DNA from 2 places in the Bradyrhizobium sp. USDA 4538 genome. Region 1 is predicted to be linked to the other one. Evidence: predicted binding sites of a transcription regulator. Region 1 holds the regulator's gene; the other holds the start of a gene.
What was found. The regulator LexA, encoded in region 1, represses DNA repair genes until DNA is damaged. The targets are predictions, from matches to a motif close to TGTTCNNNNTGTGTTCNG.
Positions count from the first base shown of each region.

Region 2: J2R78_RS18875 (helicase-related protein) is a predicted target of LexA. The motif match lies at 2,071-2,088, and genes of this name have one in related genera.

Region 1 is NZ_JALJZE010000001.1:7,714,034-7,721,371, forward strand. Features, by position in the region: gene J2R78_RS35430 (MFS transporter) at 1-184, opposite strand, end outside; partial or broken gene J2R78_RS35435 (ComEC/Rec2 family competence protein) at 615-2,873, shown strand; gene J2R78_RS35440 (hypothetical protein) at 2,870-3,097, opposite strand; gene J2R78_RS35445 (hypothetical protein) at 3,243-3,671, opposite strand; gene lexA (transcriptional repressor LexA) at 3,928-4,632, opposite strand; gene glp (gephyrin-like molybdotransferase Glp) at 4,876-6,087, opposite strand; gene J2R78_RS35460 (HAD family phosphatase) at 6,114-6,740, opposite strand; gene J2R78_RS35465 (hypothetical protein) at 7,194-7,338, opposite strand, start outside.
Region 2 is NZ_JALJZE010000001.1:4,189,059-4,196,396, reverse strand. Features, by position in the region: gene J2R78_RS18875 (helicase-related protein) at 1-1,818, opposite strand, end outside; gene J2R78_RS18870 (DUF3108 domain-containing protein) at 2,403-3,233, opposite strand; gene rpmB (50S ribosomal protein L28) at 3,588-3,896, shown strand; gene J2R78_RS18860 (DNA adenine methylase) at 4,178-4,609, shown strand; gene J2R78_RS18855 (hypothetical protein) at 5,425-5,652, shown strand; gene J2R78_RS18850 (ABC transporter substrate-binding protein) at 5,952-7,157, shown strand.

The sequences.
Region 1 (7,338 bases):
ATCCCGCAGTGAACAGCGCGATCGTGCTCAGCAGGGCTGCGACAGGGTGGGATTGCTCAAAGAACTTGACCGAAAGAACCGCGGCCAGGCTGCCAAAAATATAAAAGTCGTACCATTCAATGATGTTTCCCACTGACGCAGCGACAATCACGCGGCGAAAATCGCTTGGTACTTGAATTGCCATGTGCTGCTCCTCTCAAAAGCAAACGCTACTCCTCGCGTTTTTCAGCGATCTATCCGCTCGCGGAGTGCGCGTGGTGCGCGGCGTTACAGGCGAGATTTGCGCGTTCGTCCGCAACGCCTGATCTCAGGGGAGTTGTGGCCACCTGAGAGGAGCTCCAGCGGCCTTCAAGTGCCGCGAGCCGTCACTGCCTCATCCCCGTCTCTTTGGGAGCGGAGGCATCGGAACAGTCTATTCCTAATGTGATCGGTATCTTAGTGAGACTTTCGGCTCGATCGATTTGACGCAGGCGGCAGCCGTGGCCCGGCGCGAGCTAGGCAAGGCGCGACGATCCAGGTACCCGGGCGTTGCCGGTCCGTATTCTGCATCCGTTCCGCTAGTCGGGTGACGGGGCCATCCGCTAGCCTGCCGCCCGGCAGGGATCGCAAGCGGAATGGCGGAGCAGGGCACGACGCCGGGCGGCAAACGCGGCTACGCGGGGACGTGGCCGCCGCGCACGGCTGCGCCGGTCGGCGGCTTTCTCCCGGCGCGCGCCGGCATCTGGAAGCCTCTCGTCGAGACAGTGCGGCAATGGGCGCGCGCGGAGGCGGGGGCGGGCCGCCTGTTGCCCTGGGTGCCGGTGGCGTTCGGCACCGGCATCGCGTTCTATTTCGCGGCCGAGCACGAGCCGGTGCTGTCGGTCGCGGCCACCGTCGCAATCCTGCTCTGCCTGCTGGCGCTGCTGCTGCGGCGGCGCAGCGTGTTTCCCGTTATCGTGATGCTGGCCGCGGTCGCCGCGGGCCTTGCGACGGCGACCTGGAAGACGGCGCGCGTCGCTCACACGGTGCTGGCGCGACCGATGTTCTCGGTGGCGCTGACCGGCTTCGTCGAGACGCGCGACATCCGCGAGTTTCGATGGAGAGCCCGCGCGACATGACGAAGCTCAATCGGGTCCGGCTCTCGGTGAAGAAGGGCACCGCGCCCGATGTCGGCAGCTTCGTTGAGTTGAAGGCGCGGCTGTTGCCGCCGCTCGGGCCGCAGCGCCCGGGCTCCTATGATTTCGGCCGTGACCTGTATTTCCAGGGCATCGGCGCCTCCGGCTTCGTGATGGGCGCCGTCAAGACCAGGGAGCCGCCTGCGACCGGCGGCTTTGCGCTGCGCTACGCCGCCTTCATGCAGGGCCTGCGCGACGCCATCGACGCGCGGATTCGCACCACGCTCGACGGCGACCAGCGCGCGATCGCAACCGCCTTGCTCACCGGCCGGCGCGATGCGATCTCGACGCCGGTCAACGATGCGATGTTCATCTCGGGGCTCGGCCATGTGCTGTCGATCTCCGGCTACCACATGGCCGTGGTCGCCGGCGTCGTGTTCTTCGCGGTGCGCGCGCTGCTCGCGCTGTTTCCGGCGCTGACGGCGGGGCATCCGATCAAGAAATGGGCCGCGGCGGCCGCGCTGGTCGCCGCGGCGTTCTATCTGTTGCTGTCGGGCGCGGAGGTCGCGACGCAACGGTCGTTCTTCATGACCGCCGTGGTGCTGCTCGCCGTGATCGTCGACCGCCGCGCGATCACCTTCCGGACGCTGGCGGTGGCGGCGCTGATCGTGCTCGCGATCGCGCCGGAGGCGCTGGTGCATCCCAGTTTCCAGATGTCGTTCGCCGCGACGCTCGGGCTGGTGGCGCTGGTGCAGATCGGGCTGCCGAACCTGCTGGCGTCGCCCGACCATTCGGCGACCGCGCGCGTCGCGCTGTGGGGCGGGCGCGAGCTCACGATGCCTGATGCTGGCCTCGCTGGTGGCGGGGCTGGCGACGACGCCCTATGCCGCATTCCATTTCCACCGCGTGACGCCCTACGGGCTGCTTGCGAACCTTGCGGCGATGCCTGTCGTCTCGGCGGTCGTGATGCCGGCCGGCCTGCTCGGGCTCGTCGCCATGCCGGTCGGCTTCGACGGACTGTTCTGGGCGATCATGGGTCTTGGCATCGACTGGATGATCCTGGTGACGCAATGGGTCGCCGCACTCCCGGGCGCGGTCGGCCGCATGGCGGCGTTCGGCATCGGGCCGCTGATCGCAGCGAGCGCCGGCATCATCCTGCTCGGGCTGCTGCGCACGCCGCTGCGCTGGTCAGGCGCGGTGCTGCTGCTGGTGGCCTCGGTCTGGGCGCTCAGGGTGCCGCAGCCGGACGTGCTGATCTCGGGCGACGGCCGCAACGTCGCGGTGCGTGGCGGTGACGGGTGGCTGCATCTGATGCACAGCGCCAAGGATGCATTTTTGGTCAAGGAGTGGCTGGCGGCGGACGCCGACGCGCGCACCGCCACCGATGCGTCGCTCGGCGAGGGCGTCTCGTGCGATGCCGGCGGCTGCGTGACCCAGGGACCCGGCGGCGTCTTCGTCGCGCTGGCGACCCGGCCGGAGGCGCTGGCGGACGACTGCGAGCGCGCAGCCCTGATCGTGACGGCGCGGCCGGCGCCGCAGGGCTGCGCGGCATCGGTGATCGATGCCGAGCGGCTGCGCCGCCACGGCGCGCTGGTGCTGCGAAGGATCAGGGACGGCTACGCCGTCGATGCGGTCAAGCCCGGCGGGATCGACCGGCCGTGGTCGCCGGCAGTTCCCGGCGACGGCGAGAGCGAAACGACGCTGCGCGCGCCCGCCGCCGCGCCGCGGCCTGCGGTGGATGCGACGCCGGCCGAGACCGATCTGCAGGGCGATGATTAGCCGTGGTCCGGCGAGGGGCCGCTCGGCAGCTCGAACAGGCCGAGATGGTATTCGTCGGAGTCGGGGCCGGCGTCGGGCTTCTTGACGAGGGTGAAGGAAGCCTCGGGAAATTGCTCCCAGACTTTCAGGTCGTCGGCCGTTACCGTCAGCCAACCGAACCGGAACATGTAGCGGCCCGGTTCCGTGACGCGTCCAGCCTTTTGCCATGTGACCTTATCGACCACCGCGCACGTCCTCCGTGCCCGATGATGCGCCAAGGCGCCGGCCGACGCAAATCTCCTTCTGCGCCCCGGAAGCGGGAGTCCGGGGTCGCCCGAAATTGCTTAGGTCATCCGCCGCCGAACAGCTCATTCCGCGGCGACGATGCGCTCAACCCAAAAACAGCGTTGCGAATGCGGAGGGCCGCCGCTCCACAACCTTCGGCTTCTGCTCGACCGGCGGATGCAGCGCCGGCAATTGCAGCACGCTAACGCGCTGTCCCTCGACCAGCTGGGTCACCAGCACATGGCTGCCGTCGGGGAATTCGACCGCGTCATGATGCCGATCAGGCACGTCGGGCTCGACTTCGTTGAACACGCCGACGCGATAGTTCAGCGTCTTGGTCCAGATCCAGCGGCTGTCGTAGCGAACGTTCTCGGCGAAAGCGAGCTCGGTGCCCGGCAGCATGCAGACCGCGACAGTGGGGTCATTCTCCGAAGCAAAGCCGCGGGTCGACGTGCCGCGGAACGTCGTCGTGATCAGCGTCTCTCCGACAATGGCGGGGCGCGATGCCACGGCGTGCAGACTATAGTCACACATCGGATGGCTCCTCATTTCGAGGTAGCGACCCGTGCCTCTCCTTGAGGCATTAGGGCCTCTACCAGAGTGGACGATAGCGAACGAGCGTCTGCTCGTTTCTGGGCGATTGTACGACTGGTCCGAGATCGCTCCGATCACAAACACGCGACGCTGCGCGAGAGGTATCGGAGCGCATCGGGCAGGCCGTACGCTACACTATCATGCAAGGAACGATCCGACGTGTTGCTCGTTCCCGGCCGCCGCAAGTATTTGCAATTCAGTATTTGCGATAAAGGCCGATCAGCTTGCCCTGGATGCGGACCCGGTTCGGCGGCAGGATGCGCACTTCATAGGCGGTGTTGGCCGGCTCGAGCGCGATCGATGCGCCGCGGCGGCGGAAGCGCTTCAGGGTGGCTTCCTCCTCGTCGATCAGCGCCACCACGATGTCGCCGGTATTGGCGACGTCGTTGCGCTGGATCAGCGCCATGTCGCCGTCGAGGATGCCGGCATCGACCATCGAGTCGCCGCGCACCTCGAGCGCATAGTGCTCGCCGGCACCGAGCATGTCGGGCGGCACGCTGATGGTGTGGCTGCGGGTCTGCAGCGCCTCGATCGGCGTACCGGCGGCGATCCGGCCCATCACGGGGACCGCGACCGGACGGTTGCCGTCGTCCTCGGCAATCGGCGGCGTGCTGGCGCGCCGGCCGAGGGTGCCTTCGATGACGCTGGGCGTGAAGCCGCGGCGGCCGTTGCCGCCGCCGGCCGAGAGTTCGGGCAGCTTGATGACCTCGATGGCGCGGGCGCGGTTCGGCAGGCGGCGGATGAAGCCGCGCTCCTCCAGCGCAGTGATCAGGCGGTGGATACCGGACTTCGAGCGCAGGTCGAGCGCATCCTTCATCTCGTCGAAGGAGGGCGGTACGCCGGCCTCTTTCAGACGTTCATTGATGAAACGCAGTAGTTCGTACTGTTTGCGCGTGAGCATCTCGAGTATTCCCCCGGTTGATAGCGTCGTTCGATTCCGAGACTCTTCTGGTGGGGCCTGCAGGCCGGGCCTGACCTCAGGAGCATGTGCTCGATGCACCTGCTTCCACGCGGCTTCCCGATTGTAGACACCAGTACTCGAAACAAATCATGAACGGACACTATATGTTCGATATGTGTTCCGCAACCACTTAATTTCCGGTGAACGTGTCGGGCAACGCACAATCGGCGGGGCGCGAAAACCCTATTCGGGCAGTGTCAGGATCTCGCATTCGCTGCCTTCGACGGCCGCCGCCGCGAACGGCGGGCGCACGAGAAGTGCCCGTGCCGCAGCGAGATTCCCGAGCAGCGACGAGTCCTGCTGCGTCACCGGCGTTGCGATCAGCGTGCCGTCCTCGCGCGCTTCGAGACGCGCACGCAGATAGTCCTCGCGCTGGTCGTTGGCTGCGAGGTCGCGGCCGAGCAGGGCGCTCGCGCGGCGATGATGAATCACTTTCCGGCCGCTCAGCGCCCGAATCAACGGCACCAGGAACAGGAAGGCGCAGACATAGGACGACACCGGATTGCCGGGCAGACCGATCACCCGCATCGCGCCGAGCCGGCCATGCATCATCGGCTTGCCGGGCCGCATCGCAATCCGCCAGAACGCCATCTCGACGCCCTCGGCTTCCAGCGACCGCTTGACGAGATCGTGGTCGCCGACCGAGGCGCCGCCTGTCGTGATGAGGACATCGGCGCCGGCCTCGCGTGCCCGGCGGATGCCCGCCGTGGTCGCCTCTACCGTGTCGGCGGCAACGCCGAGGTCGACGGTCTCGGCGCCTTCGGCGCGCGCCAGCGCTCGCAGCGCGTAGCCGTTGGAATAGACGATCTGGCCGGGACCGGGCTGCGAGCCCGGCATCACCAGCTCGTCGCCGGTCGCCAGCACCGCGACCTTCGGGCGGCGGCGCACCGCAAGTTCCGGATAGTTCATGGCGGCCGCCAGCGACAGCGCGCGGTCGGACAGGCGGCTGCCGCCGGCGAGCAGCACCTCGCCCTCACGGAAGTCGACCCCAGCCGGGCGGATGTGCCGCCCGACGCTGGCGGCCTCCGTGATCGTGATGTGGTCGCCGTCGACGGCGGTGTCCTCCTGGATGATCACCGCGTCGGCGCCATTGGGGATCACGCCGCCGGTGAAGATCCGCACCGCCTCGCCGGCGCCGACCGTCCGCTCGAACGGCCGGCCGGCGGCGACTTCGCCGATCACCTTGAGCCGGGCCTTTAGATCAGCCGCATCGGCGGCGCGCACCGCATAGCCGTCCATCGCCGACATCGGCTGCGGCGGCTGGGTGCGGAGCGCCGCGAGGTCGTGCGCAAGCGTGCGGTGGTAGGCGGCATCGAGCGCGACCATCTCCTCCGGCAGCGGTTCGGCGCCGGCGAGGACGGCGGACAGGGCATCGGCAACCGGCATCAGGGCCACGCTCAGAGCTCCTCAATTCTTAATGTTCAAATTCCAAGTGCGGTCAAAGCCCTTGCCACGTCATCCGTCGACGTCACGTGGATAGCATGAAGGCCGCGCGCCCGCGCACCTTCGATATTGGCGGCCAGGTCGTCGAAGAACAGGATCCGCGACGCCGGCACGCCGATGGCTTTTACCACATGATCGTAGGCCTCGGCGTCGGGTTTGCGGAAGCCGATGCTCGAGGACAGGAAGACGTTGCGGAAATGGCTGAGCAGCTCGGCATGGGTGACCGAGAAATGCGCGACATGGGCCGGATTGGTGTTGGAGAAGGCGTAGAGCGGCATCCGCTTGGCGGCCGCCGCGAGCAGCGGGGCGATGCCCGGCATCTCGCCGGTGAAGATCGCGTTCCAGCCTTCGAGGAACTGGGCGTCCGTGATGTTGATGCCGAGCGTCCGGCGCAGATTCTCGAAGAATGCCGCGTCGTCGATCCGGCCGATCTCATGATGCTTGAAACTGTCGTCGACGACAAAGCGCGTGGCGAGCTCGGCGGGCGCACAGCCGGCATGCTGCGCCCAGTGCGCCATCACCTTGTCAAAGTTGATGTCGAGCACGACGCGGCCGATATCGAACAGCAGCACGTCGACGGAGTTGGGAGAGAATTGCGAGGTCATTGCGTGAAACCGTGTACGAGAATTGCGGGCAGGCGGCAATGTCCTCGATTTCAGTGACCGGTGTGTGGATTGTGCGTGGCGTTGCATTCATCGCGAGACTGTTCCCGCGCACACCGTCGTCCCGGCGAAGGCCGGGACCCATAACCACAGGGTTGGGTTGTTGAGAGGAAGCTGTGGCCCCAGCGTCGCGCAACAATTGAGATTTGGGGTAATGGCTCCCGGCCTTCGCCGGGACGACGGCGGGTGTCGTCGCTTGTGCGTCAAACATCCGCATTCTCGCGACATGATCTGTCCGAGCCTTGCTCTTTTCACCCTATATTTTTGCTGCGGGGCTTGGCTTGCCGCGTCGGGCAACTCAGTGGCACGCACGCACGAGCTTTCAGCGCACCAAGCGACTTGATGCTTGCCGCGGCCTGACGCCCGCGGTGGCTTGGTGCCCGCCGGACGTAGCTCTCACAGCCTGGACAGTGCCAAGCCGAGGTAACCGATCAGCGCACCGGTGCTGAGAATGATGACGACGAGCGCCTGTTCCGAGCGTGCTTGCAAGGTTTTCCGGGTCACGGCGTTGGACGCTCCGTCTTCGAGATCATGCGGTCCA
Region 2 (7,338 bases), 3.5 Mb from region 1:
CTGCACCGCTTCGCGCGAGGCGCCGGTCAGCCGCTCGTCGGAGATGATGCGCAGCCGCGGATGCAGCGCGTCCTCGGCGGACACCAGCTTGGCGACCGCATCGCCGGTCCAGCGGATGGTGCCGTCGGAGGTCAGCACGAACTGCTCGTCGGGGGCGGCGCCCAGTTTCTCGGCACGCGCATCGATCTCGCGCGCCAGCACCTGCTGGGCGGCGGCTTGCAGCGCCTTGGCGTCGCTGCCGGCCTCGGCCGCATCAGGTGCGAAGGTGAAACCATCGAGCCGGCCGATCACGTGGCCTTCCACGATCACTTCACCGGTCTTGCCAATTTCCGTATTCAAAACTGAGTTCTCCCGCAGGCGGCGCATCAATACACTGGTCCGCCTGTCAACGAAACGCTCCGTGAGCCGTTCATGCAGCGCATCGGATAATTTATTTTCGAGCTCGCGCGTGATCCCCTGCCAGTGGTCCGGGTCGTAGAGCCAGTCCGGCCGGTTGGCAACAAAGGTCCAGGTCCTGATCTGCGCGATCCGGCCCGATAGCGTGTCGATATCGCCGTCGGTCCGGTTGGCCTGGTCGACCTGGGCGGCAAACCATGCGTCAGGGATACGCCCCTTTTGCATCAGGAAGCTATACAGCGTGGTCACGAGTTCGGCATGGGCGGCCGGCGACAGCTTTCGGTAGTCCGGAACCTGGCAGGCCTCCCACAGCCGCTCCACCGCGGCCGCCCCATGCGCGAGATTGCGCACCTCGGCGTCGCGCGCGACATGCTCGAGCACGCGCAGGTCCTCGGCCACCGGGGCCCGCGTCAGTGCCTCATGATTGGGCGACAGCGCCAGCGACACCTGCAACGCGCCGAGCGAGGCGAAGTCCAACTTCGCGTTGCGCCATTGCAGCACCTTGACGGCATCGAAGGTGTGGTTCTGCAGCGCGTTGACGAGCTCCGGCTCGAACGGCGCGCAGCGCCCGGTGGTGCCGAAGGTGCCGTTGCGCGTCGCGCGGCCGGCGCGGCCGGCGATCTGCGCGAATTCGGCCGGCGTCAGCCGGCGGAACTGATAGCCGTCATACTTGCGGTCGGAAGCGAAGGCGACGTGATCGACGTCGAGATTGAGCCCCATGCCGACCGCGTCGGTGGCGACGAGATAATCGACGTCGCCGTTCTGGAACATCGCGACCTGCGCATTGCGCGTGCGTGGCGACAGGGAGCCAAGCACCACGGCCGCGCCGCCATGCTGACGGCGGATCAATTCGGCGATCGCGTAGACTTCGTCGGCGGAGAACGCGACGATCGCCGTTCTGCGCGGCTGCCGCGTGATCTTGCGGTCGCCGGCGAATTCGAGCTGCGACAGCCGCGGCCGCGTAATGATCGAGGCACCCGGCAACAGCCGCTCGATCATCGGCCGCATCGTCGCCGCGCCGAGCAGCAGCGTCTCGTCGCGGCCGCGGCGATTGAGGATGCGATCGGTGAACACATGCCCGCGCTCGAGATCGGCCGCGATCTGGATCTCGTCGACCGCGAGAAACGACACATCGAGATCACGCGGCATCGCCTCGACGGTCGAGACCCAGAAGCGCGGCGCCTTCGGCTTGATCTTCTCCTCGCCCGTGACCAGCGCGACATTGTCGACGCCGGCACGATCCGCGATCTTGTTGTAGACCTCGCGCGCCAAGAGCCGCAGCGGCAGCCCGATCAGGCCGGACGAATGCGCCAGCATGCGCTCGATGGCCAGATGCGTCTTGCCGGTGTTGGTCGGCCCGAGCACCGCGGTGACGCCTGCACCGGGCACGCGGTCATTTCCGAACGAAGTTGAGAAAACCATATTTTGCAGGTTGTTTCTTTTGGTCGATGCGCCGCTGTTAGCCGTCATTGCGAGCCAACGGGTCGCGCGAATGCGCGCCCGATGACAGGCTCCGCTGAAGCAATCCATTCGGACCGCTTGCCGCGATAGTGGATTGCTTCGTCGCTTCGCTCCTCGCAATGACGCTGAAATCCGGAAACTGATCGATCATCGACACCATCTGCGGCGAAATCTGTCTCACAATGCGACGCTTTCCGCGCCTCCCTTAAGCTCTGGAACGACTCTAGAACGAATCGCGGCCGAATCGCTGACTCCATTCCGGGCTCGAAACGTTCACCGCAACATCTCGGGTAGGCTGACGGCGGCGGCACTAGATCAAGTTTGAGAGGGCTCCACAAGCACAGGATATGCGGACTGAATTCCTTAAGTTCCAGGGGCGTCCGAGTCGAATCAGAAGCGGACAAGAGTCAACTGGATTCCGGTGACGTTCGTTGCATGCCCCGCACGCTGAGTGCCCCGTCATTCCGGGGGGCGCGCAGCGCGAACCCGGAATCTCGAGATTCCGGGTTCGATGCTTCCGCATCGCCCCGGAATGACGGCACGATCTACTGCGTCTTCGCCACGCGCGGCGGCGCGGCTGTGGTGACGAACGAGGTGGCTTCCAGCATGGCCTGGCCGAGCGGGGTCGGGATCGTCATGCGGAACGGCACCAGGAGGCGAGTGCCGGCGATCGGCACGAAGGCGATCTCGATGTTGCGCTGGGCGGCGAGATATTTGATCACGGGCCGATCCGGGATGTAGCCCGAGATCGGCACGAAATAGAGCGCGCAGACCAGCGCCGGGCCGTGATAGCCGCGCTCGGCCTTGACGATCTCGACCCGCTTGAAATCGAGCTTGAGGTCATAGCGCATGCGGCCGTCGAAGATGCCGGCGCCGCTGCGGCAGATATCCGGGCTCATCAATTCGGCATTGCCGGGTGCGCGCAGGAACGAGCCGGTCATCGGATCGAACACGTTCTTCTTCTGCGCATCGGTCACCGGCAGGCGGTCGGGATCGACCGGCGGCTCCGGCTCGATCGCGGATTCCTTGATGCCGCCATTGGCCAGCACCATCCGGATCGTCTCCGACTTCTTCGAGGTGGTGGTGGTCGCGGTATAGGACGAGGCGGCCAGCGCGCCGTTGACGACGCGGCCCTGCGAGGCGCCCGCGCCGGAGCCGCCGGAAAACGCCTTCAAGAGGCCCGCGGTGCCGCCCTGGGCCGAGGCGGAGAAGCTGTCGTCGCCGACTTCGATGGTCCAGCTGCCCTTGCCGACCGGGATACCGGCGAGCGTCGCCTCATACTGGGCGTCGAGCCGCCCCTGCGCGCTCGCACGCTCGGCGCAGAACAGCAGCAATGCGCCCGCGCACAGGCCGAGCAGCCGGCCGAGCGGGGGCAAAATGGCAATGGCGGTGGTCACTTAACCTACCTGACGGTCCTGCTATCGGCGCTCTATCCGTTGTCCATTTCGGCGTTCAATTCGGCCGGACAACAAGGCGCATCTTGTATGGAACCTAGACTTGCAGCCGAATACGCCCTTTATATGGTTGCCATATCCGCCGTTAAGTGGCTGGAAGACCTTATGAACCGGCAATTCCGGTGCCCCGCATGCGGCGATATAATCTTGACGCTCGGGTATTCTCCCCCTATACACCCGCGGTTCCTGGAAAATGGACGCGAATTCAAAACCCCCGCGCGGGCCGTGTGATTGCACGCCCTTCGAGCGGCGGGGATGCAATAAGGATTTTGTAAGATGTCCCGGCGCTGCGAACTGACGGCCAAGGGCCCCCAGACGGGCCACAAGGTGAGCCACTCGAACATCAAGACCAAGCGGCGCTTCCTGCCGAACCTGGCCAACATCACCTTCATCTCCGAAGCGCTCGGCCGCAACGTGCGCCTGCGCGTCTCGACCAACGCGCTGAAGAGCGTCGACCACAATGGCGGCCTCGACGCCTACCTGCTCAAGGCCAAGGCCGACGTGCTCTCGCCCCGCGCCCTCGACCTGAAGCGCGCGATCGAGAAGAAGGTCGGCAAGCCGGCGCCGGTGAAGAAGGCGAGCTGAGCGAAACGCGAGAGCGGAATTCGCGGAGAGTTTTGGAACGGCCGGGTCGATGACCCGGCCGTTTTTGTTTTGGCCGAGCCTCAGTCAAGCGCTTGGCGAGTAGCAACCCGTCTCGAGTTTTGCACCGCGCCATCAACGCTTCGCGCCTCCACCCAAGAAGGTTGTATTGACATCCAACCGGAGATTGCGAGCAGTAGCACAAAGCAGAATCAGGAGGTTAGCTCGCATGGCGAGGGGTAGGCGTGCAACAAGCGCGAGAAGAGATCGACCGGAGGTAGTTGGTGCCAGCCCTAAGGATCTTCCCGTCCTGGGGACCCTTGTCAGCGAGAAGCACGAGCGCATCTCTGAGTACAAGCGACGCAAACCGCGATTGCTACAAAAGAAAGTCGGCCCTACCGAAGTTGAGACCTATCTTTCTTCGGGCTGGACAGTCCGAAGATCCTCCCTACACAGTGCTCCACAACACAAACGGCTTTGTGAAGTACAATCAAAAGATATTCACGTGGAAGGATCAGATCCGGCTGCGAGATGAGGTACGTGCTGCCGCAGAGCGGGGAGCAAAATGCCTCGTTACAAACGCCAACCATCCGAGCATCGCCGAGCTCTATGCTGGTATTGGCACTCCGCACACGCTTGAGCGTCCAAGTGTTATCTCCGGGTCTTCGGGGTCGCGAGGCAGGTATTCAGAGCTAGCTATCACCGTGGGCTACTGACGGACTCGTCGAACGAGCAGCATCGGATCGATTCGCAAAAGTGGGCTTGGAATCCTGCCGTGCATTTCGCCGTTACCTAAGGCGACCAGCAACATGTCCGTCCGCCAACGGCCCGTTTCAACGCGACCCTGCCCAGCCCCGCGAAGAAAATATTCCTCTTCCTCGACGCCCCAACTCGCGAGTACGAGCACCGCGTCCTGCCTCCTCTGAGAGGGGCGCATCGCACGCACACCCCCCTCTCCCGCCGTCTGACAGGTGAATCGGTCCGACCGACGCGCGTACACGACGAGACGCAAGTAGATTCTTCTTTGTGTAATCACGCGTGAAGCAAAACAATCCATCGCAATCGGCATTGAGAGATGGATTGCGTCGTTGCTGCGCTCCTCGCAATGACGGAGCCATCATTGTCATCTGCTGCCAATGACAGCGGTGTCATCGGTTGTCACTGCGTGAATCTATGTTGACGCCTTCTAAGCGAGTGAAGAAACGCTTAACGCCCGCGCCTGACCAACCAAGAATGCCTATAAATAAAGGCAAAAGCGGCTCGTCGCGCCCGTTAATCACAACATCACTGCGCATCATCACGAGCGCATGAGGCGCATGCAAAACGCCACGATCTCTTCCAACTATTAGTGTGCAAACAAGCCGTCCTACACGAATGCGATTCGACGCGGTACGCCGCATCGTCTCGAAGACCGTGAGGGACATCACGGCCAGCACAACTGATTGTGAGGCATGTGCGCCGCACTCTTGGGAAGAAGCCTGGCCGTTCCTATGTCACGTCCAAAGAACGACCCCGATAAAGGAATTGCTCGATGCAAGTTCGCGCAGCCGATCCGCGCGGAAGACTGGTGCCTGCGATTGCAACCGCCGCCGTGGCGGTGCTCGCCACGGCCGCCCTCGTCATCCTCGAATTCAACCCGCCGCGCAATGTGCAGGCCGCGGCCGAGCCCGGCATGATCACCTCCGCCGCCGCGAGCCGCGCAGGCGCCACCGTGCTGCCGACCGATCCGGTGACCACCGGCAGCGTGCGGGTGCGCTGAGGCGCGACTCTCTCATCATCGTCGTCCCGGCCGAGTGCGCAATTGCGCACGGGAGCCGGGACCCATTATCACTAAAGTTTGCCGTTACGCGGAATGTTGCCCCAGCGTCGCTCCAAATAGGCAGTTGGGGTAATGGGTCCCGGCCTTCGCCGGGACGACGCTGGTGGTTACACCGCCCCGCCATCGCACCAGCCGCATTTTCGCATCCCTGCCCCGGCGTCTCGTCGCAAGCCCACCTCGCTCGACCTGCGTAAGCTCTCCCTCGCGAACAAAACAAAAAAGCCACAGGGAGGCTCACGATGATCTGGAAGGCCATTGCGGCAACAGTCGCGCTTGCGCTCGCGACACAGGTTCACGCCGCCGAAAAGAAATATGGCACCGGCGCCAGCGACACCGAGATCAAGCTCGGACAGACCTCGCCATTCTCCGGCGCGGCGTCGGCCTACAGCGTGATCGCGAAGACGCAGGCCGCCTACTTCAGGATGATCAACGACCAGGGTGGCGTGAACGGGCGCAAGATCAACCTGATCACGCTCGACGACGGCTACTCGCCGCCGAAGACGGTGGAGCAGACCCGCAAGCTGGTGGAGCAGGAGGAGGTCGCCGCGATCCTCAATCCGCTGGGCACGCCGACCGGCCTGGCCGTGCGCAAATATCTCAACGACAAGAAGGTGCCGCAGCTGTTCGTCGGCGCCGGCGCCACGCTGTGGGGCGACTACGCGCATTATCCGTGGACGATCGGCTTCCAGCCGTCGTACCAGGCCGAGACCGCGGTCTACGCCAAGTATGTCCTGACCAACAAGCCGGACGCCAAGATCGCGCTGTTCTACCAGAACGACGACGCCGGCAAGGATTACGGCAACGGCTTCAAGAAGGGGCTCGGGCCGGAGAACACCGCGAAGATGGTGGTGGCGGAGACGACCTATGAATCGACCGATCCGACGGTCGACAGCCAGATCGTGAAGCTGAAATCCTCCGGCGCCAACGTGCTGTTCATGCACGCGATCCCCAAGCAGGCGGCGCAGGCGATCAAGAAGATCGGCGAGATCGGCTGGAAGCCGGATTTGTTCTTCCTCGCGGCGACCTCGACCTCGGTGTCCTCGGTGCTGAAGCCGGCCGGCTTCGACTATTCCAGGGACATCATCTCGTCCTACTCGCTGAAGGATCCGAACGATCCGCAATGGAAGGCGGACCCGGACGTGATCGCCTGGCAGGACTTCATGAAGAAGTATTTTCCGGACGGCAATCTGCAGGACCAGCTGATCGTCTACGGCTATGTGGTGGCGGAGGCGACGGTGCAGGTGCTGAAGCAGTGCGGCGACGACCTCACCCATGAGAACATCATGAAGCAGGCCGCCAATCTCGACATCGCGCTGCCGATGTTCCTGCCCGGCATCAAGGTGAAGACCTCGCCGACCGACTATTTCCCGGTCGAAGCGATGCGGCTGCAGAAGTTCAACGGCGAGACCTGGCAGCTGTTCGGCGACACGATCGGGAATGATTGAGGGGGTTAAACGCAAATCCATCCACATCGTCGTCCCGGCGAAAGCCGGGACCCATTACCCCGACTGGATGGCGTGGCGCGACGCTGGGGCCGCAGCCCGCTGCAATAACAGGCTGCGGTGGTTATGGGTCCCGGCCTTCGCCGGGACGACGAGGAGGTTAGAGTCCGTTCGCCAACAAAGG